Regions from separate parts of the Dorea sp. AM13-35 genome, predicted to be linked through region 2. Evidence: a T-box and tRNA genes for the amino acid it is inferred to sense, from the RefSeq annotation. Region 2 holds a T-box; the other regions hold tRNA genes.
The links. The T-box of region 2 lies ahead of leuS (leucine--tRNA ligase). A T-box ahead of a tRNA ligase gene usually reads a tRNA of that ligase, here a tRNA-Leu.
Positions count from the first base shown of each region.

Region 1: it encodes a tRNA-Leu, which carries the amino acid that the T-box ahead of leuS (leucine--tRNA ligase) is inferred to sense. The anticodon was not compared.
Region 3: it encodes a tRNA-Leu, which carries the amino acid that the T-box ahead of leuS (leucine--tRNA ligase) is inferred to sense. The anticodon was not compared.

Region 1 is NZ_QUCZ01000006.1:162,965-170,596, reverse strand. Features, by position in the region: gene sdaAB (L-serine ammonia-lyase, iron-sulfur-dependent subunit beta) at 1-319, opposite strand, end outside; gene DW152_RS08510 (DUF4317 domain-containing protein) at 567-1,685, shown strand; tRNA gene DW152_RS08505 (tRNA-Leu) at 1,817-1,900, shown strand; gene DW152_RS08500 (carboxymuconolactone decarboxylase family protein) at 2,162-2,716, opposite strand; gene mgtE (magnesium transporter) at 3,198-4,592, shown strand; gene DW152_RS08490 (thiamine phosphate synthase) at 4,686-5,321, opposite strand; gene thiH (2-iminoacetate synthase ThiH) at 5,426-6,640, opposite strand; gene DW152_RS08480 (thiazole synthase) at 6,680-7,453, opposite strand; gene thiF (sulfur carrier protein ThiS adenylyltransferase ThiF) at 7,486-7,632, opposite strand, start outside.
Region 2 is NZ_QUCZ01000004.1:205,688-213,319, forward strand. Features, by position in the region: gene DW152_RS06655 (Ig-like domain-containing protein) at 1-1,224, shown strand, start outside; gene DW152_RS06660 (CapA family protein) at 1,378-2,757, opposite strand; gene DW152_RS06665 (hypothetical protein) at 2,910-3,332, opposite strand; partial or broken gene DW152_RS13580 (P-II family nitrogen regulator) at 3,692-4,309, shown strand; T-box leader at 4,391-4,610, shown strand; gene leuS (leucine--tRNA ligase) at 4,737-7,166, shown strand; gene DW152_RS06685 (NAD(P)-dependent malic enzyme) at 7,370-7,632, shown strand, end outside.
Region 3 is NZ_QUCZ01000001.1:418,247-425,878, forward strand. Features, by position in the region: gene DW152_RS02000 (hypothetical protein) at 1-582, shown strand, start outside; gene pyk (pyruvate kinase) at 640-2,076, shown strand; gene DW152_RS02010 (TrmB family transcriptional regulator) at 2,327-3,043, shown strand; gene DW152_RS02015 (diaminopimelate decarboxylase) at 3,040-4,311, shown strand; gene DW152_RS02020 (hypothetical protein) at 4,400-5,044, shown strand; gene DW152_RS02025 (Uma2 family endonuclease) at 5,085-5,384, shown strand; tRNA gene DW152_RS02030 (tRNA-Leu) at 5,474-5,556, opposite strand; gene DW152_RS02035 (B12-binding domain-containing radical SAM protein) at 5,693-7,150, shown strand; gene DW152_RS02040 (fumarate hydratase) at 7,143-7,632, shown strand, end outside.

The sequences.
Region 1 (7,632 bases), on a different contig from region 2:
TCTGTGCTGTATTCGGGTGTGCACCTTTAATGTCCTTGTTCTCAATTGTAAATTCCATGCCTTCTTCTTTTGCTACATCAAAACTTACCGGAATCCGCATATCATCTGGCAGCATCCCCAATAATCCTGCGATCAGTGCTTTGTCCGTTCCGTGTCCTTTCCCCGTTGCAGCAAATGAGCCATGCAGATATACTGTAGCTTTCTCTGGCTGTCTCCCGAACAATTGTCTTGCAATAAGACCGATACGCGCTGCACCTGCTGTGTGGGAGCTTGATGGACCGATCATAACCGGTCCTAAAATGTCAAAGATATTTCCCATTTTTTTACCCTCTCTTTTCTATTTTTTGACACATATCTACTTCTTATTATACGTTTTCTCACCTCTCTTTACAATCTTTTTCTGTACGCCGTTCTACTTATTTTCTTTCTCTTTTTTGTTATAAAAATCACATAATTTCCACCGCACTTTCCACTCCTGTATTCATCTATTTTGACACTGCAAACTTGTAAACAAAGTCATGATATGCTAACATTGAAGTCAGTCTGAAAAAGGGAGTGTATGACCTATGAACAAGAAAGAAGTACTGGAAATCCGCAAGCAGTTCACGCCGGAAAACTGTGCAATTACACGTATTTGCGGCTGCTATGTGGATCACGAGAAAGAAAAAAAGACAGAACTGAAAAAGGCTTTTCTTTCCATGCCGGAAGAAGAAGCCTTCAAATATTTTGATATTTTCAAACATACGTTATCCGGAACACTTGGGAAAAATCTGATGAACATGGAATTTCCGACAGAGCAGGAGATGCCGGGTGGAACGCAGGAATTTCTCTTAAAGCTCCGTGACAGCAAGCTTACCGATGATCTTCTGGTTGAGGAATTTTACGATAAGGTCATTGAAAATTATATTTACCCGGAAAATTATTACATCATACTGATCCATGCGGTCTATGATGTGCCGGGCAAATCTTCAGACGGTCTGGAGATGTTCGATGCTTCCGATACTGTATATGAACATATCATGTGCAGTATCTGTCCGGTAAATCTTACCAAAGCGGGACTTACATACAATGCAGAGACGAACAATATTGAGGACCGTATCCGCGACTGGTTTGTGGAATTACCTGTCAAAGGTTTCCTCTTCCCGGCATTTAATGACCGTGCAAGTGATCTTCACGGAGTTCTGTATTACTCCAAGAAACCAGAAGAGCTGCAGCCGGACTTCATTGAAAATGTTCTCGGAAGCCAGATCCCACTTACCGCAAAAGATCAGAAAGCATCTTTCCAAACGATCATCAGTGACACACTGGGGGAAGATTGTGATTATGAAGTTGTAAGAAATATTCACGATAATCTGAATGAAATGATCGAAGAAGCCAAAGAAACACCGGAACCGCTAGAACTCGGCAAACCGGAAATGAAGAATCTTCTTGCCAGAAGCGGCGCTTCCCAGGAACATCTCGAAACTTTCGATGAGGAGTTTGAGGAAGTGGTCGGCGAAAAACAGACATTACTTGCCGCCAATATTGCAAGCAGAAAGACTTTCCAGATTGAAACTCCGGATATTGTTCTGAAAGTAAACCCGGAGCGGTCTGATCTCGTTGAAACCCGAGAAATTGACGGACGGAAATGTCTCGTTATTCCGATTGATGAACATCTGGAAGTCAATGGAATTGAAGTTCATTAAGCATGGGATAAAAAGTATGGACTTTCGTTTTGCAATTGAATGCAAATAAAAATTTGCATATTTTTTCAAAATAATGAAAAAAAACATTTGCATTATCTGCCAGAATGTGATATTATACTTTTTGTCAGCGAGCGGAGATGGCGGAATGGCAGACGCGCTAGATTCAGGTTCTAGTGGGAGTTTATCCTGTGAGGGTTCAAGTCCCTTTCTCCGCACTAGCGATAAGAACTCTTGAGTAATCAAGAGTTTTTTTTATTGTAACGAAGCAAATGCATCATATTTGCATGACAGCATTTAACGACCGCTAATCAGAGCAAGATTCTCGAGAGCGTATCTTGTCTCTGTGTATACGATGAGCCAAGTACAGATTTGTGCTTGCACAAGGATCTGTATTTGGCGAACAAAACAAAAAACTTCACTCTGGGCACGCCCAAAAATGAAGTCTTTTTCGTTCCCTTACTATTTTCCTGCGAAACTTATTTAATAGCATCTCTCCATGTTGCAGGCTCAAACTTGTCCTGGATTGGGATCAGTCTCTGGTCAACATCGATCTGTAATACAGAGTTGAAATTATTTGTTGCCATCATCTGGCATGCAAATCCAACAATAACTACGATCTCTTTGTCAGTGTAATATTTCTTTAACTCTGTAAATGTCTCGTCAGATACTTTTGTAGGGTTCTTAACGATCTGCTCTGCAAGACTCTTCAGAAGTGCTTCTTTCTCAGTTGGTTCAAAGTTAGATGGATCAATTCCAATCTCTGCCAGGTCGCTTACGAAGAATAAGGAGCACAGAAGACATCCGTTTGTTGAAGATACAGAATGTGCATAAACAATTGCTGCACGCTGTCCAATAATTTCAACCAGTCTGTTCCATGATGTATACCATCCCATAAATGCGTCATATGTTGCATAATCCTGAAGCAGTGCTTCTTTCATATTTGTTAATTTTCCCTGATTCTTTAACTCAAGATAAGCTTCCAGTTCTTTTCCTGTAGCTTCTTTTTCATTTGTAAATGCTACTCTTGCCATTTCTTAATGCCCTCCATTTTATAACATATTCTTTCAGTAGGTTTATAGGAACATAATACTACTTTCCACATTTTCCGTCAATCATAATTCACATTTTCTCACTTTTTTGTTTGTTTTTTTGGTGTTTTGACAAATGTATTTCTGTTAAAACGATGTAAATTTACTTTATTACATATAAAAGCACTTGCGCCTCATTATCGAAAAGGCTATAATATTCTACGGGAGATTTTGCAATTTTCGCAATAATTCCAACAATCATTTCTAAAATTATTTTAAAGGCAGGTGAACAGCATGGACGGTTGTGATAGTCACGGGCGAAGTAAGAATATAGAATCGGGAACAAGCAACAGTCGATGCTGTTGTTTTCTATAATTTTTGATTCTATTTTCCATGCCCTGATTTTCATTTCTTAAGACAGCACAAATTCATTTCTTAAGGATATTTAAACAACTGAAAATCACACAGCAACTTGGAGGTAAAAATGGAAAATAAAACACAGAATTACACACCGGAGATTCTAAAAATCATCCGGAGCAACACCTCTCCGGGCATTATGCGAAACAAACTGGAAGACTACCACGAGAATGATCTCGCAGAAGTTTTTCCGGAACTGACCGTAAAAGAGCGTGTCAAACTTTGTCGTATTCTCGACCTGGATATGCTTTCTGATATCTTTGAACACACCGATGAAAAAGAAGCAGCAGAATATTTGAATGAAATTGATGTCAAAAAAGCGGCATTAATTTTGTCTGCAATGGAAACAGATGCCGTTGTAGATGTTTTGCAGATGGTTCCAAAAGACAAAAAGAATCTTTTTATCGAACTGATGGATGATGATGCCAGAAAAGACATCGCCGTTATTGCTTCTTTCGACGAGGAAGAAATCGGTAGCAAAATGACAACCAACTGCATTATGATCCGTGAAAATCTCACGGTCAAGCAGGCAATGAGCAGCCTTATTGACCAGGCGGCAAAAAATGATAATATTTCTACTATATTTATGGTGACAGACAAACAGACTTTTTATGGTGCTATGGATCTGAAAGATCTGATCATCGCAAGACAGGATCAGCCGTTGGAAGACTTGATCGTAACGTCTTATCCTTATGTATATGGAAATGAACTGATTGATGATTGTATTGAAAAGTTAAAAGATTATTCCGAGGATTCTATCCCGATTCTTGACAATGAAAACAAACTGCTAGGTGTCATCACATCCCAGAGTATGGTAGACCTGGTTGATGACGAGATGGGTGAAGACTATGCAAAGTTCGCCGGATTGACCGCTGAAGAAGATTTGAAAGAGCCATTGCGCGAGAGTATTAAAAAGCGACTTCCATGGCTTCTGGTTCTGTTAGGTCTTGGCATGGTTGTTTCTTCTGTTGTCGGATTATTTGAAACAGTTGTAAGCCAGCTTACATTAATTATGTGTTTCCAGTCACTGATTTTGGATATGGCCGGAAATGTCGGTACACAGTCGCTTGCTGTTACGATTCGTGTCCTCATGGACGAGTCATTAACCGGAAAACAAAAATTTGAACTTGTATTAAAAGAAATGAAAATTGCATTTTCCAATGGTTTTATCCTTGGTGTTCTGTCCTTTGTATTAATTGGATTGTATATTGCACTTTTCAAAGGAAAGAGTTTCCTGTTCGCCTATGCAGTCTCCGGCTGTATCGGTGCTTCACTGTTATTGGCAATGGTTATTTCCGGCGCCGTTGGCACATGTATTCCTCTCTTCTTCAAGAAAATACATGTCGATCCAGCTGTCGCATCCGGTCCACTTATTACAACCGTCAACGACCTTGTTGCCGTCGTATCCTATTACGGACTTAGTTGGATCCTTTTAATCAACCTGATGCATTTAGCAGGTTAGAAAAGGGGACGGGGATTTTCTAAAAAGGGACAGGTGCAACCGCAAAAGGGGACGGGGATTTTCTAGAAAATCCCCGTCCCCTTTTGCGGTTTTTTACATTTTCATCATGCCAGACATGATACACCCACCAATTGCTCCACATTTTCCCAATTCTATCCACTGGTCCATGTGGAATTTTATTCCACCGATTCCATATACAGAAATATCCACAGCTTCACAGACTTCTCGTAAAAAGAGCAAGCCTCTCGGCGGCAGCCCTTTTTTGCAGTCTGTAGCGTAAACGTGCCCTGCTGTTATGTAGGTTGCACCGAGTTTTTCTGCTTCTATGGCCTCTTCTACAGAATGTACAGAAGTGCCAAGTTTCGCAAATTTTTCTCTCCACCGCCCAGATGCACTTTTCCCAGCCGTCACTTCCCGTAACAATGGCAGTGGCAAATGAAGGCCGTCACACGGCAATTCCATCGCCACTTGATAGAATGTATGCAAAATACATGGAACCTGATACTCTTTGCAAATTGCCAGCACTTTCTCTGCAAGATCTTTATATTCTTTTTCGGTCAGATCTTTTTCCCGCAAAATTATGGCATCCGGTCCCCATTCACAAATTTTTCGGATCTGTTCTAAATATGGTCTCTTGCTTAATGTACGGTTTGTCACTGCAACTACATGAAACCCTTGCACTTTCTCATTTGTACATCTATCATCCGTATTTTTTATTTCTTTACACATACTATAATCTCTTTATATCTTTTACTTGTTCACACATAAAATATAATCGCTTCGTGCATTTTATTTCTTTACGAAAATATAATCGCTTTATATCTTATAATTCTCTATACATAAATATAATCACTCATGACCGGCTGCAGATCATTTTTCAGCAATGCATCATAAACTTCCTTCACACTTCTGCCATCAGAAATTTCAAACTGATCATCGCCTTTGTCCTCGATGTCTTCCACATGGCTTCCGATTCCGGTGCTGACTCCTGCAGAAATCTTAGTAGCCGCAATACCTACGAGATGATCTCGCACGCGTGCGCACTCTCTTGTTGACACGGTAATGCTTGCAAATGGCATAAAGAGACGATATGCGCAAACAACCTGCAATAGCTGTGTCTCATGCACATCCATCGGGTTGATCCGGTCGTTATTGATGATCGGACGCAACCGTGGACAGGAAAATGCAATTTCTGCATGTGGATATTTTCTCTGTAATAAATATGCATGATATCCGGTTGCAAATGCATCTTTGCGGAAATCATCCAATCCCAGAAGTGCGCCGAATCCGACACCACGCATGCCACCTTTTAAAGCACGCTCCTGTGCATTAACACGATATGGATAAATACGTTTATGTCCTGCCAAATGTAATGTTTCATATTTATCAGAATTGTATGTTTCCTGGAATACGGTCACATAATCTGCACCACATTCGTGTAAATATGCATATTCGTCTGAATTGACCGGATAGATTTCAAGTCCGATTACTTTGAAATATTTTCTTGCAATCCTACATGCATTTCCGATATATTCCACTGTGGACTTACTTCTGCTCTCCCCAGTCAGAATGAGAATTTCCTGTAATCCAGTTTCTGCAATTGCCTGCATTTCTTTCTCAATTTCTTGATCATTTAACTGCGCACGGTTAATTTTATTGTGACAGTTGAATCCACAGTAAATACAATAATTCTCGCAATAATTTGCAATATAAATCGGCGTAAACATATACACACTGTTTCCAAAATGTCTGCGTGTCTCGTCTTTTGCTGCCTGTGCAATTTCTTCTATAAACGGAAGTGCCGCAGGTGATAAAAGCGCCGCAAAATCTTCTGGTGTTCTGGATGTGTGTGCGATTGCACGCTTTACATCTGCCGCCGTGTATTTATCATAATCGTAAGCTTGCATAGCTTCTACAACCTGATCCAATACTTCTGAGCCGATATCTTCCATTCCCGGCAAATATGTCATATGATCGATTCTGTTTTTCTTCTGATCTTCCAGAATCTCCTCACTTAATATACTTTCATTGATATGTTGATTTTCCATCTTTTTTACCTTCTTGTATTTTTGCAATTTTTGTTAAGATTAATCCTCTAAAAATCCCGTAAGCGGAGAGGATGCGCTGGCACCTCTTTCGATTGTTCTTCCAAGTCCGGACAGATAAGCACTGCGCCCTGCCTCGATTGCTTTCTTAAATGCTTCTGCCATGACCGGAACATCACCTGCTGTTGCGATTGCTGTATTTGCCATCACTGCCGCTGCGCCCATTTCCATTGCTTCGCATGCCTGTGATGGGCGACCGATTCCGGCATCCACGATGATCGGTAGATCCATTTCATCAATGAGAATCTGTATAAATTCTTTCGTCGCAAGTCCTTTATTGGAACCGATCGGCGCTCCAAGTGGCATAATGCATGCTGCTCCGGCATCTGCCAGCGCTCTTGCCGCATTCAGATCCGGATACATATATGGCATAACTACAAATCCTTCTTTTGCAAGAATTTCCGTTGCTTTTATTGTTTCGTAATTATCCGGCAATAAATATTTGGAGTCGCGGACAACTTCGATTTTTACAAAATCCCCGCATCCAACTTCTCTTGATAATCTTGCGATTCTGACAGCTTCTTCTGCATTTCTTGCTCCGGATGTATTCGGAAGTAATGTTACATTGTCCGGAATATAATCCAGAATATTTGCCAGTCCGCCTTCATTTGCGCGGCGAAGCGCCAGTGTAATGATCTGCGCATCTGCTTTTTCAATGCATGCTTTTACAAGATCCAGTGAAAATTTTCCTGATCCTAAAATAAATCTGGATGTAAATGTGTGTCCTCCCAGACTCCATGTGTCTTTTGTACTCATATGTTTGTCCTCTTTTCTTATTATTTTTTGATTTATATCTCTTCCTCACCAAGAAGTAAGCGTGTGATCATATTTGCTTCATGGGCAGCGCAGATTGCAACTCTTGGCGCCATCAGTCCATTTCCATAACCTGGCTCTGTCACACGGTCACCACACAGGTAAAAGTTCTTCATCAGATG
Region 2 (7,632 bases):
GTTATGGATGGAAAACAGGAAGAATCCAAGAATTATGTGATTCTTGATACATCTACAGAGGCTGCGCCATATAATGAAGGACATATTCCAGGAGCTTATCACTGCTCTGTGCGTCAGGTAGAGTCAAGTACTTATGCGGCATATGCAAATAATACAATTGACTATACAGATGAGAATCTTGGAAATCTGCATGAGCCTGCAGAACTGGCTGCATTATTGAAAAAATATAATATTACAAAAGATACCATGGTAATCTTATATGGTGCACATCCGGCAACAGAGCGTGTAGCATTCTGTTTCCTGTATTGTGGAGTTGAAAATGTAAAAGTGTTAAATGGTTCGCTTACAAACTGGAAAAATGCAGGATATGAAGTAGAGACAAAAGTTAATACACCTGTAACAGATGAAAATTATGATTTCGGAACAACAGTTCCGGCACATCCGGAATATATTGTTTCCAAAGAAGAACTGAAAGATAAACTTGCAAATGATAAGAATTTCCGTCTTGTAAGTATCCGAAGCCTGGATGAGTTCAAGGGATTATCGGATGGAAACTATCCGATGCTTCAGGAAAAAGGTGAGATTGCCGGAGCAGTATTCGGACGTGCAGGGAATGATGCGAACACAATGGAAGAATATATGAATGCGGACGGAACTTTGATTTCTTATGAGAGATTCAAAGGTTTTATGGCAGATAGCTATGTATATCCGACAAATGAGGTGTGCTTCTTCTGTGGAACAGGATGGAGAGCAACAATGCCTCTTCTGATGGCATATGAAAAAGGCTGGAAAGTAAGTCTGTATGATGGAGGTTGGTGGCAGTGGACCAGAGATCTGGAGCACAATGCGATCCAGATGCTGACACCGGAACAGGCAAGAACATGCAGCAGCTTTGAGTATACAAATATAGATGTAAAACTTCAGGTAGGAGATACTTATAAGAATAGTGATATTCATATCTTCCCTGCAAGTGGAACACTTCCAACTGTACGTTTTAAATCTAACAATACCAATGTTGCAACTGTAGATGCAGATGGAAATGTAACAGCTGTTGGTGCAGGTACAGTGAATATTAAGATGATTGCAACAGATTTCTCAGGAAGAAATACATCTTACACTGTAACTGTCACAGAGAAGCAGGCAGCACAGAGCACAAAAAAAGCAGAGAAGACTGTGAAAACAGAAGAGCCTTCCCAGACAGATGCTCAGGCAGATGACAAATAAAAGAAGATTAGAACTGACTTAGAGATTAACACAAAAAGTGGTAGAAAAAGAACCGGCGCGTGTGTGCCGGTTCTTTTGTGCCATTACAGTCCAAATGAAGATAGTCTTCAATACTTGGGACATCGGTAAGTGTTCTTATAAAAATTTAGGATTCTACAATCCATCTACAGTATCAGTAGAGGAATCCGTTGTACCTGTCGAGTCTGTTGTGCCGCTGCCGGAAGAATCCGATGCGCTGTCCGGCGAACTATCCGTGGAACTGTCTGAGCCGGCATCTGATGAAGCGTCAGATGTGGTATCTGTCGTTCCGGAAGTAGAATCGGAACTGTCGCTTGCAGGTGTTTTAAATTCTCCGTTTGCAATCGCTTCGTTATAGTTTTTAATCAGATCCAGAAGTGCCTGATTCTGATCTCCTTCTAGTGGTGTCGGGCAATAATCGTTGCGTACTGATGTGGAAGAGATTGAGCAAGGAATGATATTTTCTTTCGCATTTTTCTGAACTTTTCCCTTTTTGAAAGAGAATGTCTGCTGATAGATCATCGTATTCTTATCAGCTGGGTTGGAGTTTCCGCCAAAACAAAAGTTTCCAAGACTGTAGACAATGGATTTGCCTTTGTAGTATTCAATACCCTGCAAAACATGTGGATGATGTCCGATAACGAGGTCAGCACCCTGATCTACTGCCAGGTGTGCAAGTGTCTGCTGGTTCGTGTCCGGACTGGTTTCTTTTTCCGTTCCCCAGTGGAAATTTACAATGATCAGATTTGCGCCGTGCTCTTTTAAAGCCTGGATATTCTGTTTTACCTGTTCTTCGCGATCCAGATGATCATTCAGTTCATAAATACCGGTAAGTCCGACTTTGATCTTGCCGATTTTAATGATATCAACGGTATCGTATCCGAATGGAGCGATACCGGCATCGGTCAGGTTTTTGATTGTATCGGTATAACTCTGTTCGCCATAATCAGAGCTGTGATTGTTCGCTGTATTGGCAGCTTCTACCGAACTGTTTGACAGAATCTGTGCATATTCCGGTGGCGCCTTGAAGGCGTAACTTTTATTTTCTCTCGTTGTCTCTGTAGTCAGTGTTCCTTCAAAATTCACAATAGAAAGATCATCCTTTTCCAGAATGGATTTTACATTTTTGAAGAAATAATCAGCGCCGTATTGATTATAGTAAGTCGGCAGGCTGGTCGAAGAATCAAAATGTTCATCTGTACCAAGTGTACAATCTCCCATGGAACTTATAGTCAGGGAAGTTGTGGAAGGATTACTCTTTCCTTTGATCGTAAATTCATTCACGGTTACACCGGAAGTGTCAATTGAAGGTGCCTTCTTTTTCTTTTTTTGAGCTGTCTGTTCCGTCTTCGGACTGGAGCCGGTAATTGCATGTACAATTGCTTTGATTCCGGAAAAGATTCCAAAGCAGATCAGAAGCAGAATCAGAATTACAACAGCGCGTCTGACGTGAAGATAGATTCTTCTAAGCTTCCGTCGGCGGCGCCTCAGTCTTTGTCTTTCGTTCTTGTCCATTGTTTGTTCCTCTTTTTCATTCTTTTAAATAAGCGTTATAATGTGCATCCTGTCGGAGGTTTTTTACATGATGGGGAATGCAATTTCCTATCATATAAAAACAGGCAGCTTCTGAATACAAAAAGCCGCCTGCTGTTGTCCTGATCAGATCATTAATTTAAAAATGTGCAACCGTCAGTATTAACTGCGGATAAATCGTCTTTGGCAGCACTGATGCTTACATAAAAGTCAATGTTGCATTCGCTAGAGAGTTTTTTCAGTCGTTCGATAAATTCCGGAATATTTTCCAGAGAAATGTCAGCATGTTTTAAAATACCATCGATAAAGATACACTCGATATCATGGTTAGAACTGTACATACCATATAAGAATCCGATATATTCATCTGTGTTAGTAATTGTTGGAAAATCATCCATACAGATTGTACGGATATCAAATGCTACACTTGCTGTGTCGCGATGTGTTTTTTTGATAAAAACAACATTTCCGTTGCATCTCTTAGCCTGCGCATTAGCCTGCTCAATCATTGTTTGTGTTTTTCCGCTGCCTTTTGGGCCTGTTAATAAATTTACCATGGCAAACTCTCCTTTATGTATCAGATTTACTGAATAATATCAGTATGAGTACTTGAGCTTATTATACACGAAATGACGAAAAGGAACAACTATTTTTTAGATTTTTATATAAAATTCTGAAAATTGTACATACGACTTGACAACTGAAAAAACGTACACTAAACTAAACCGCATGAAAGCAAAGGCGCTTCGAGATTATTCTCGAAGCGCCTTTGCTTTCTGATAATCATTACAGGGATAAAGAACACAAAGGTGTGTTTTTTTGTATGTCGGCGACAGAAATCCATGCCTTTCTTTATTTCATGATTTTTCAGACAGGTAATGAGAGAAGGAGGACGATTATGACAAAAGAGATAATGACAGCAGTTACAATGACGATCGTGTTTAAAGTGGTCGATAGAACATTGGGACTTCGGGTTTCGGAAGAAGAGGAAATTATCGGTCTGGATGCAACGGAATATGGACTTTCTTCTGCTTATGCAGGATTCAGTTTAATGGATGTTACAGGTGGAGGTATGAATGTAAATGAAAATACAGAACTTGGTGAGAGCGATTATGATGCGGCATCAGAAGTACAGCGTGCAGCGGCAGTGAAGGTAACTACGCCTGTAGATGCAGAGACAGGTATTCATAAAGTTGTAATTATTGCAAAACTTTCCCGTTATGAAAAACTGAAAAATGCATTAAATACACTTGGTGTAACCGGAATGACTGTAACACAGGTTATGGGATGCGGTATCCAGAAAGGCGCCGGAGAAAAATATCGTGGTGTAGAAATGGATGTAACAGTGCTTCCGAAGATAAAAGTTGAAGTAATAATAGGAAGTATTCCGGTTGAAAAAGTAGTAGAAACCGTAAAGAAAACATTGTATACAGGACGTGTCGGAGATGGCAAGATCTTTGTTTACAACGTACAGAAAGTCATTAAAGTCCGTATCGGAGAAGAAGATCTGGATGCGCTGAAAGATGTAGAATAAAAAATATCGTTTTGGAGTGGTGCAATCTTAAGATAGGGGTTGACTTATTTTAACATTCTTCATATAATAGATGGGAATAACGCAGAAACGTTGAAGAGGAATATTAAGAGATCATCGTTTTTCAGAGAGCTGTCGGTTGGTGTAAGACAGCAAGCGTAATCTCCCAACTCGCCTCGGAGTTCTATTATTGAACAGGAGTAGATAATAGCGGGTCTTCCCGTTACAGAAGTGAATGAGTGCATCCGGTATATCCGGGTGAAGAAGAGTGGTACCACGGAAATCAAGCCTTTTCGTCTCTTAGAGATGAGGAGGCTTATATTTTTATATAATAAGAATTTCAGTTTCTATTATACAAAAAGCCTCCGGCAGGCTCTGAAGGTGGAAATCAAACATAAAAAGTTATTTAGAAAACAGGAGGAATGGAAAGATGTCAAAGATCCCTTATAATCATAAGGCAATCGAGAAAAAATGGCGCGAAAACTGGGAAAAGAACCCGGTCAATGTGACAACGAACGATGACGGAAGCAAAAGAGAGAAATATTATTGTCTGGATATGTTCCCATATCCATCAGGAAATGGACTTCATGTAGGACACTGGAGAGGTTATGTAATCTCTGATGTATGGAGCCGTTATAAATTGCAGCAGGGCTATTATATCATTCATCCGATGGGATGGGATGCATTCGGACTTCCGGCTGAGAACTATGCAATTAAGATGGGTGTACATCCGTCTATTTCCACAGAAGCAAATATTAAAAATATCAAGAGACAGATCAACGAGATCGCAGCTTTATATGACTGGGATCGTGAAGTAAATACAACAGATCCGAATTTCTATAAGTGGACACAGTGGATTTTCGTGAAGATGTTCAAAGAGGGCCTTGCATATGAGAAAGAGTTCCCAATCAACTGGTGCCCGTCCTGCAAGACAGGTCTTGCAAACGAAGAAGTTGTAAATGGTAAATGTGAACGCTGTGGAGCAGAAGTTACCAAGAAGAATCTGCGGCAGTGGATGTTAAAAATCACAGCATATGCAGACCGACTTTTAAATGATCTGGACAAATTAGACTGGCCTGAGAAAGTTAAGAAGATGCAGACAGACTGGATTGGTAAATCTTATGGTGCAGAAGTTGACTTTCCGGTAGAAGGAAGAGAAGAAAAGATCACAGTATATACAACCAGACCAGATACATTATATGGAGCAACCTTTATGGTACTGGCTCCGGAGCATGAACTTGCAAAGAGCCTGGCTACAGATGAGACAAGAGAAGAAGTTGAGAAGTACATTTACGATGCATCCATGAAGTCTAATGTAGACCGTATGCAGGATAAGGAAAAGACAGGTGTATTTACAGGAAGTTATGCAATCAACCCGTTAAATGGCGAGAAGACACCAATCTGGTTATCTGATTATGTACTTGCAGATTATGGTACAGGAGTAATCATGTGTGTACCGGCTCACGATGACCGTGACTTTGAATTTGCAACAAAATTCGGCATCCCGATCATCCAGGTTATCGCAAAAGACGGAAAAGAAATTGAAAATATGACAGAAGCATACACAGAAGCTTCCGGAACAATGATTAATTCCGGTGAGTGGAATGGCATGGAATCTTCTGTACTGAAAAAAGAAGCACCACACATTATCGAAGAACGTGGAATTGGTCGAGCTACTGTTAATTACAAACTGCGTGACTGGGTATTCTCACGTCAAAGATACTGGGGAGAACCAATCCCGATCGTACACTGCCCAAAATGTGGCAATGTTCCGGTACCGGAAGAAGAACTGCCGTTACGTCTGCCGGATGTAGAGTCCTACGAGCCGACAGGAACAGGAGAATCTCCGCTTGCTGCAATTGACGAGTGGGTAAATTGTAAATGCCCGCAGTGTGGCGCTGATGCGAAGAGAGAGACAAATACAATGCCACAGTGGGCCGGATCTTCATGGTATTTCTTGAGATATGTAGATAACCATAACGATAAGGAATTAGTATCCAGAGAGAAAGCAGACGCAATGCTTCCGGTAGATATGTATATCGGTGGTGTGGAACATGCGGTACTGCATCTTTTATACTCCCGTTTCTATACCAAATTCCTTTGTGATATTGGAGTGATTGACTTTGATGAGCCATTCCACAAATTGTTCAACCAGGGAATGATCACAGGTAAGAACGGTATCAAGATGAGTAAATCCAAGGGAAATGTTGTATCTCCTGACGATCTTGTAAGAGATTACGGATGCGATTCCCTGAGAATGTATGAACTTTTTGTAGGACCACCGGAGTTAGATGCTGAGTGGGATGACCGTGGTATTGACGGAGTAAACCGTTTCCTGAAGAGATTCTGGAATCTGGTTATGGACAGCAAAGATGCAAACATCGAAGCTACCAAAGAGATGATCAAAGAACGTCATAAGCTTGCAAAAGATATCACAACCCGTCTGGAAAGCTTCAGCCTGAATACAGCGATTTCCGGATTTATGGAGCATAATAACAAACTGATCGAGATTGCGAAAAAAGCAGGTGGAATCGATACAGAGACATTATCTACAATGGCAGTACTGCTTTCACCATTTGCACCTCATATCGCAGAAGAAGTTTGGGAGCAGTTAGGTCATGAAGGCAGTGTATTCAAAGCCGGATGGCCAACATACGATGAAGAAGCCATGAAAGATGATGAAATCCAGGTACCTGTACAGATCAATGGTAAGACAAGAGCAGTTATCTCTATTGCAGCAGAAAGCAGCAAAGAAGAAGCGATTACAGCAGGAAAAGAAGCAATTGCAGACAAACTGACCGGAAATATCATCAAAGAGATCTATGTACCGAAGAAGATCATTAATATTGTAATGAAATAATAATAGAATTGTGGGAGTACGAAGTACGGAACAATTCGTATGGCATTTTTTAACTTTAACATTATATATAAGAGAATTACAGATAAGACAAGGACGGTTATTGTACAAATTGCAGTAGCCGTCCTTCTTTTCCCTTTCTTTTTAGTCTATGAAGTGGTATGCTTGTGGATAGAAAACGGATCGATAAAGGAGATAGCATAAATATGAATTACAATGAGATGGCATTAAAAATGCACGAAGAACACAAAGGAAAAATCAGTGTCACATCAAAAGTAGCGGTAAAGACAAGAGATGATCTTAGTACGGCGTATACTCCGGGTGTTGCAGAACCTTGCCGGAAGATCAGAGATGATAAATCAGAAGTGTACAGATATACAGCAAAAGGAAATCTCGTAGCAGTTGTATCTGATGGGACGGCAGTTCTGGGACTGGGAGATATCGGTCCGGAAGCGGCAATGCCGGTTAT
Region 3 (7,632 bases), on a different contig from region 2:
TGGGGAGCGTTCCGATTTAATGTATATTTCTTTGCGGGAGTACTGTTCCATGTGATTGCAGCGATCCTTGTCTATCTGATTACGGGTATTTCCATGCATCTTGATACAGCGTATCTGAATATGTCGTTGTTTTTTGTATTCGCATTTCTGTATCCGGACGTACAGTTCCTGGTATGGTTTGTCATTCCGGTAAAAGCAAAATGGCTTGCATGGCTTGACGGTGCATTTTTCCTTTACGGGATTGCACAGGCGTTTATTCCAAGTTATGGCATTTATTATAAAGCAAATGCGCTTGCTGCATTTGTGTCGATTCTTAACTTCCTGCTGTTTTTCTTGAGTTCAAGAAAGACAAGAGCATACAGCCCGAAGCAGATGAAACGCAAGAGAGATTTTCAGAAGAATGTAAGACAGGCGCGTTCGACACAGAATTCGTATGCGACAGGTGGTGCAAAGCACAGATGTGCAGTATGCGGGCGGACCGAATTAGATGATCCGAATCTTGAATTTCGGTATTGTTCAAAATGCCACGGCAACTATGAATATTGCCAGGAGCATTTGTTCACACATATACATGTTCAGTAAATGAACAATAGTAAATTTAGTAAATGAAGTAAATGGGAAAGGATGAAGAGGTTTATTATGAAGAAAACAAAGATTGTATGCACAATGGGACCAAATACAAATAACGAAGATACAATGCGTGCACTTGTACGCAATGGAATGGATATTGCAAGATTTAATTTTTCACACGGAGATCATGAAGAGCAGAAGTTCCGTATGGATATGCTGAAGAGAATCCGTGAAGAAGAAGGCAAGCCGATCGCAATCCTCCTGGATACAAAGGGACCGGAGATCCGTACCGGTGTTCTGAAAGACGGTAAGAAAGTACATTTAAAAGAAGGCGAGACATTTACTCTGACAACAACAGAATGTGTTGGAGATGAGACAAAGACTTACATCACATACGAAGGACTTGTCAATGACGTGCAGATCGGAAGTACAATTTTGATCGATGACGGACTGATCGAACTGAAAGTTAAAGACAAAGGAAATGATGAGATTGTCTGTAAAGTCATCAACGGTGGTGAGCTTGGTGAGAAGAAGGGAGTCAACGTGCCGAATGTACCGGTCAGACTTCCGGCTATTACAGAAAAAGACAGAGACGATATCAAATTCGGTGTAGAACAGGGTGTTGATTTTATCGCAGCTTCTTTTGTAAGAAATGCAGAGTGTATTTTGGAAATCAAAGCAGTATTGAAGCAGTGCAATGCACCTTATATTCCAATCATTGCAAAGATTGAGAACGCAGAAGGAATTAAGAATATTGATGAGATCATCCGCTGCGCAGATGGAATCATGGTTGCCCGTGGAGATCTTGGTGTAGAGATTCCGGCAGAAGAAGTTCCGTATTTACAGAAATTGATGATCCAGAAATGTAATGATAATTTTAAACCGGTTATTACTGCAACACAGATGCTGGATTCCATGATTCGTAACCCACGTCCGACAAGAGCGGAAGTGACAGATGTTGCCAATGCTGTATATGATGGAACAGATGCAGTAATGTTATCCGGTGAGACTGCACAGGGTAAATATCCGGTTGAGGCATTGCAGATGATGGTCCATATTGTAGAAAGCACAGAAGAGCATCTGGAATACGATTCTATTCTGAGAAAAGCTGAAGAACACCGTATGAAGAGTGCATCCAGCGCATTAGGACATGCAACCGTTACAACAGCAACGAACTTAAGAGCGAAATGCATTATTACTCCGACTGTATCCGGAGCAACTGCAAGAGTGGTATCCAAGTTCAAACCAAAGACAAATATTATCGGTGTAAGCCCGAACGAGGCAACTCTCCGCAGAATGCAGATTTACTGGGGTGTACAGCCACTGAAATCTATTGAAGTAACGACAACAGAAGATATCTGTACAGGGGCGATTGATCTTGTATGCGCAAAACAGCTTGCAGAGACAGGAGATATCGTAATCCTGACAGCAGGAATCCCTTCTCCAAATGTTGGAGCACAGAAGAGCGGATTCAGTAATATGATGCGTATTGCAATTATTGATTAAGATTATATTCTATTCTATATGTGAACAAGTGGGAAATTGCAGTTAAGCAAAGCGTGAAGCAATCTGCAAGTATTCAGATAACAAATATTTAGAAGTAGAAGTGAAAAAGGATAAACGAATGACGGTAACCAGAGTAACCGACATCGTTTATCCTTTTTTGATAAAATTTTCCAGTAGTATCCGTTGACATACGATAAAATATGCTATATAGTGTTCCCGTGGAGAACTACTAAAGAATAAAGGTGGAGTTATGGAACATACATCATTTGTTGAAAGATTAATGGATTTTGGACTGACCAGACAGGAGGCCGGTATTTACGAGTGCTTGCTCAGAGAAGGCAAAACAACCGGATATGAAGTCGCGAAACAGCTTGGAATTTCCCGGTCGAATGCTTACAATTCGCTGGCGAGCATGACAGAGAAGGGTGCGGCATATCTAGTTGAAGAAGGTACAACTAAGAAATATGTTCCGGTTGTGCTGGATGAGTTTTGCAAGAACCGTATCCGGCATATGGAAGAGAACAAGAAGTGGCTGTGCAAGCACAGACCGCTGGAGAAGGAGCATGTCGAAGGATATATTACGATCGAAGGTTCGGAAAATGTGCTGGATAAGATGCGTAACCTGCTGGAAGATGCCAGAGAACGGGTGTACGTATCCTGTACACGTAACTATCTGCTCCTATTTGTAAAAGAGTTAGAAGAGCTGATTGATGCGAAGAGAAAAGTTGTGATCGTTACGGATCAGCCGGTCAACTACGAAGGGGCAAAGGTTTATATCGGTGAACAGCGAGGCACATCAATCGGTGTGATCACAGATTCTAAGTATGTACTGACCGGAGAATATGGGGAAGGCAGTATGAATACATGCCTCTATTCCGGACAGAAGAACTTTGTTGAGTTATATAAACGTACACTGGCGAATGAAATAGAATTACTTGCAATGAAGAAGGAGAATGAGAAGCGATGAAAAAAATACCATTTGTAACAAAAGAACAGCTTGATGAGATTGTAAAAGAATATCCGACTCCATTTCATCTTTATGATGAAAAAGGGATCCGCGAGAATGCAAAAGCATTAAAAGAAGCATTTTCATGGAACCAAGGATACAAAGAATATTTTGCTGTAAAGGCAACTCCGAACCCATTCCTGATTAATATTCTGAGAGAATATGGATGTGGATGCGACTGTTCCTCTTATACAGAGTTGATGCTATCAGAGGCAATCGGAGCAAGAGGAAATGACATCATGTTTTCGTCCAATGATACACCGGCAGAAGAGTTCAAAAAAGCAGAAGAATTAGGTGCGATCATCAACCTGGATGATATTACACATATTGATTTTCTTGAGAAAGCAATCGGACATATTCCGGAGACGATCAGCTGCCGATACAATCCGGGCGGACTTTTCAAAATCAGTAATGACATCATGGACAATCCGGGAGATTCCAAGTATGGAATGACAACGGAGCAGATTTTCGAGGCATTTAAGATTTTGAAAGCAAAAGGTGCGAAAGAATTCGGTATTCATGCATTCCTGGCAAGTAATACCGTTACGAATGAATATTATCCGATGCTTGCGAAAGTTCTTTTTGAAGTGGCTGTCAAATTACAGAAAGAAACAGGCGTTCATATTAAATTTATTAACTTATCCGGTGGTGTCGGTATCCCTTACAACCCGGATCAGGAGCCAAATGACATCCGTGTGATCGGAGAAGGCGTAAGACGTGTGTATGAAGAAGTGCTGACACCGGCAGGAATGGGAGATGTTGAGATTTACACAGAGCTTGGACGTTTCATGATGGGACCGTACGGCTGTCTTGTTACAAAAGCAATCCATGAGAAACATACATACAAAGAATACATTGGTGTAGATGCATGTGCTGTAAACTTAATGCGTCCGGCAATGTACGGTGCTTATCATCATATTACAGTTATGGGCAAAGAGAACAAACCATGCAACTGCAAATATGATGTCACAGGCTCTCTCTGTGAAAATAATGATAAATTTGCAATCGACCGTATGCTCCCGAAGATCGATATTGGAGACCTGCTTGTAATCCATGATACCGGCGCACACGGATTTGCAATGGGATACAATTACAATGGCAAATTAAAATCAGCAGAAGTGTTACTGAAAGAAGACGGCACAGCACAGCTCATTCGACGCGCTGAGACACCAAAGGACTATTTTGCGACATTTGACTGTTTTGATATCGGAAAAAAACTGGTAAAATAAACGGATACATATTGAAAACTTCCATCCTGTAAGGTATCGTAAAGACAGGCTATAAGCGATAGCTTACGGGAAAATGGAGGAAAAAGATATGAGTAGAAAGATGGTTCTTAAAAAATATGGAAGTATTTTCATTGTCTGCATACTGCTTGTGGGACTCCTGTCCGGCTGCGGGATGCGTGAAAAAGACGCAAAAGCCTATGTGACGGCAACACTGGATGCCAGTTATAAAGGGAAGTTCAAGGAATACAAGAAGCAGACAGATGCTACGGAGAAAGAAGTAAAGAACTTATATCAGGAAAATATTGATACGATGATGCAGAGCAGTGGTCTGGACAGTATAGGTGCTTCCGAAAAGATGACAGAGAAGTTCCGCCTGCTGTTTCAGGACATTTTAAAAGCCGCGAATTACAAAGTGCAGAGCGCCGAAAAAACAGACGAGGGGTTCTCGGTGAAAGTAAAAGTGAAACCGCTTAAGTGCTTCTCAGGATTACAGGACGAGCTGACGAAGAAGCTGGAAGCGAAGATGAAGACGTTAAAGAAGATTCCGTCAGACGATAAGCTCAATGAGCTGATGCTGCAGGAAATGTATGATCTCATGGCTGATAAGCTTAAAAATCCGGAGTATGGGAAAGCGGAAGTTCGTAAAGTCCAGATCGAGAAGGACGATGATGGCGTGTATTCCATCCGGGAGAAAGATCTGACTTCGCTGGATGCGGCAATGTTCCCGATGTAGATAAGAAAGGCGGTGGGGATTATGCCATTACAAAAAGAGCATGGTTACACAATTCATGATATTTATGCGCTTCCGGAAGGAAAACGAAGTATATGCAGCTCCATTTGCAGTGTTCCTGAACGAAGATGATACGACTTATGTGGAACCGGATATATCCGTAATATGTGATCCGGATAAACTGGATGATAAGGGATGTAATGGAGCGCCGGACTGGATCGTTGAAGTTGTTTCGCATTCCTTTGGCATGCAGGAGAATTTCATGCAGTATTCTTTTGATGAGATGATACTGGTAGGAATTTATCCGGGATTTGAGATTCGGATAGCGGATTTATTGAAATGATTTGAAATAGTGGAATATGCAAAAACAAGAAGCCTTTATGTAAAGAAAAAGCAGTAATGACAAAAAATCATTACTGCTTTCTTAATACCTGCGGATAGTGGGACTTGAACCCACACGAAGTCACCCTCGCAAGATTTTGAGTCTTGTGCGTCTGCCATTCCGCCATATCCGCATACTTGTTACTCAAAGCAACAAAATTATGATAATGTATTTTGAAACGAATGTCAAGAAAATTCTTTATAAAAATAGAAAAGAGGCTTATAATAATAACGGCAAACGAGAAAAGACAGGGTGGAGGAAAGAAACAGATGAAAATTCGTTTTATTGAGCCGGGCAATCGCCCGTATAAACCCACAATTTTAAATTATTTCGTATATGACCGCTATATCCGCACACCGTCGGTGGGCTTAAATACACTTGCGACGATTGTGAAGCGGGAGTATCCGGATACTTATATGTACAGTGAGTCGATTTCTAAGATTCCGATGAAGGATCTTCAGGATGCGAATATTATATTTATCAGCATTTTTACTTATGCGGCGGTTCGCGGGTATCAGATCGCAACATATTTGAAGGAGCATACGAATGCAACCATTGTGATGGGTGGGTTACATGCATCCATGAATGTGAAAGAAGCAGTGAATTATTGCGACTATGTGATGCTGGGTGAAGGTGATGAGACGATTCTTCCACTTATAAAAATGATACAGGAGAAAAAGAAACCGGATACGGCTGGATACGCCTGGCTGGAAGAGGGAAAATTTTACAGCACAGGAAAGCCGGTTCCGCCGGAAAATATCGATGTGATTCCGGACAGAAGTCTGATTCATAATTATAAGAAGATGACAAAACATATGACGATTTGGCCGCAGGTACATGCCTCTAGAGGATGTCCGCATAACTGCGACTACTGTGCGCTTGTGAAACATTTTGGCAGATGTGTCAGAAAACGTACACCGGAAAATATTATAGAAGATATTAAATATTCCATTGATTTTTTTGAAAAAGGAAATCACAGAATTGTGCAGGATTTGTGGATCACGGATGATAATTTCTTTGCTGACCAGAAATGGGCAATGGAAGTCCTGCATGCGATCATAGACAGCGGAATCAAATATCGTTTTAATATCCAGGCAAGATATGAAGTGGGTTTCGATGATGAGATGTTAGAGCTGTTAAAGAAAGCTGGATTTTTTGAGCTAGATATGGGTATCGAGTTTATTGATGATGCATCTTTTGAAACTTATCACAAAAAGAGTACAAGAAAAGAGATTGAAAAATCTATCCGCAATATCCAGAAACATGGACTGAGCGTGCGTGGATTATTTATTCTTGGGTCGGACAATCAGAAAAAGGGTTGTGGAAAAGAACTGGCGGATTTCGTGATCCGCAATCATATTCAGGGCGTACTGATCCAGAGCATGTATTTTGTACCGGGGACACCGGCATATGAGGCAAATAAAGACCGTCTGATACATAGAAACTGGGCAAAATATAATGGAAATACGGTACATTATCCAAAGCAGATGACACCGTACGAACTTCAGCTTGAACAGATAGATGCCAGCAGACGGATTTATTCCGTGAGACGGCTGATCGGAGCATGGCTTAAAGAAGACTGGATGCATAAAGTTTTATTTACAGGAGAATTTTTCTGGCATATGAGTACCCAGTATGATCTGAAAAAAGAATTGAAAAATCTGCCAAAAGAGAATATGATAGAAAAAGTGAATAAAAATGCAATGGAGGTACTGCATAATGCGTGAAATTGATGTAGCAAAAATTACAGAAGTTGTAGAAAAATTATGCATTCAGGCGAACCAGTTTCTTCCGGAAGATGTGAAAGGTGCAATCGAGAAGTGCCGTGCATGTGAAGACTGGGAGATTGCGCAAGGCGTGTTAGACAATATTATAGAGAATTATGAGATTGCAGGTGCACAGGAAGTACCGATCTGTCAGGATACCGGTATGGCATGTGTCTTCCTTGAAATCGGACAGGATGTACACCTGACAGGCGGTGATCTTACAGAAGCGGTAAATGAAGGCGTAAGAAGAGGATATGACAAGGGTTATCTGCGCAAATCTGTTGTGAAAGATCCTGTGCGCAGAGGAAATACCGGAGATAATACACCGGCAATGCTCTACACGGAGATCGTTCCTGGAGAACAGGTGAAGATCACAGTAGGCCCGAAGGGATTTGGCAGTGAAAATATGAGCCAGATCCGTATGTTCAAGCCATCTGCAGGAC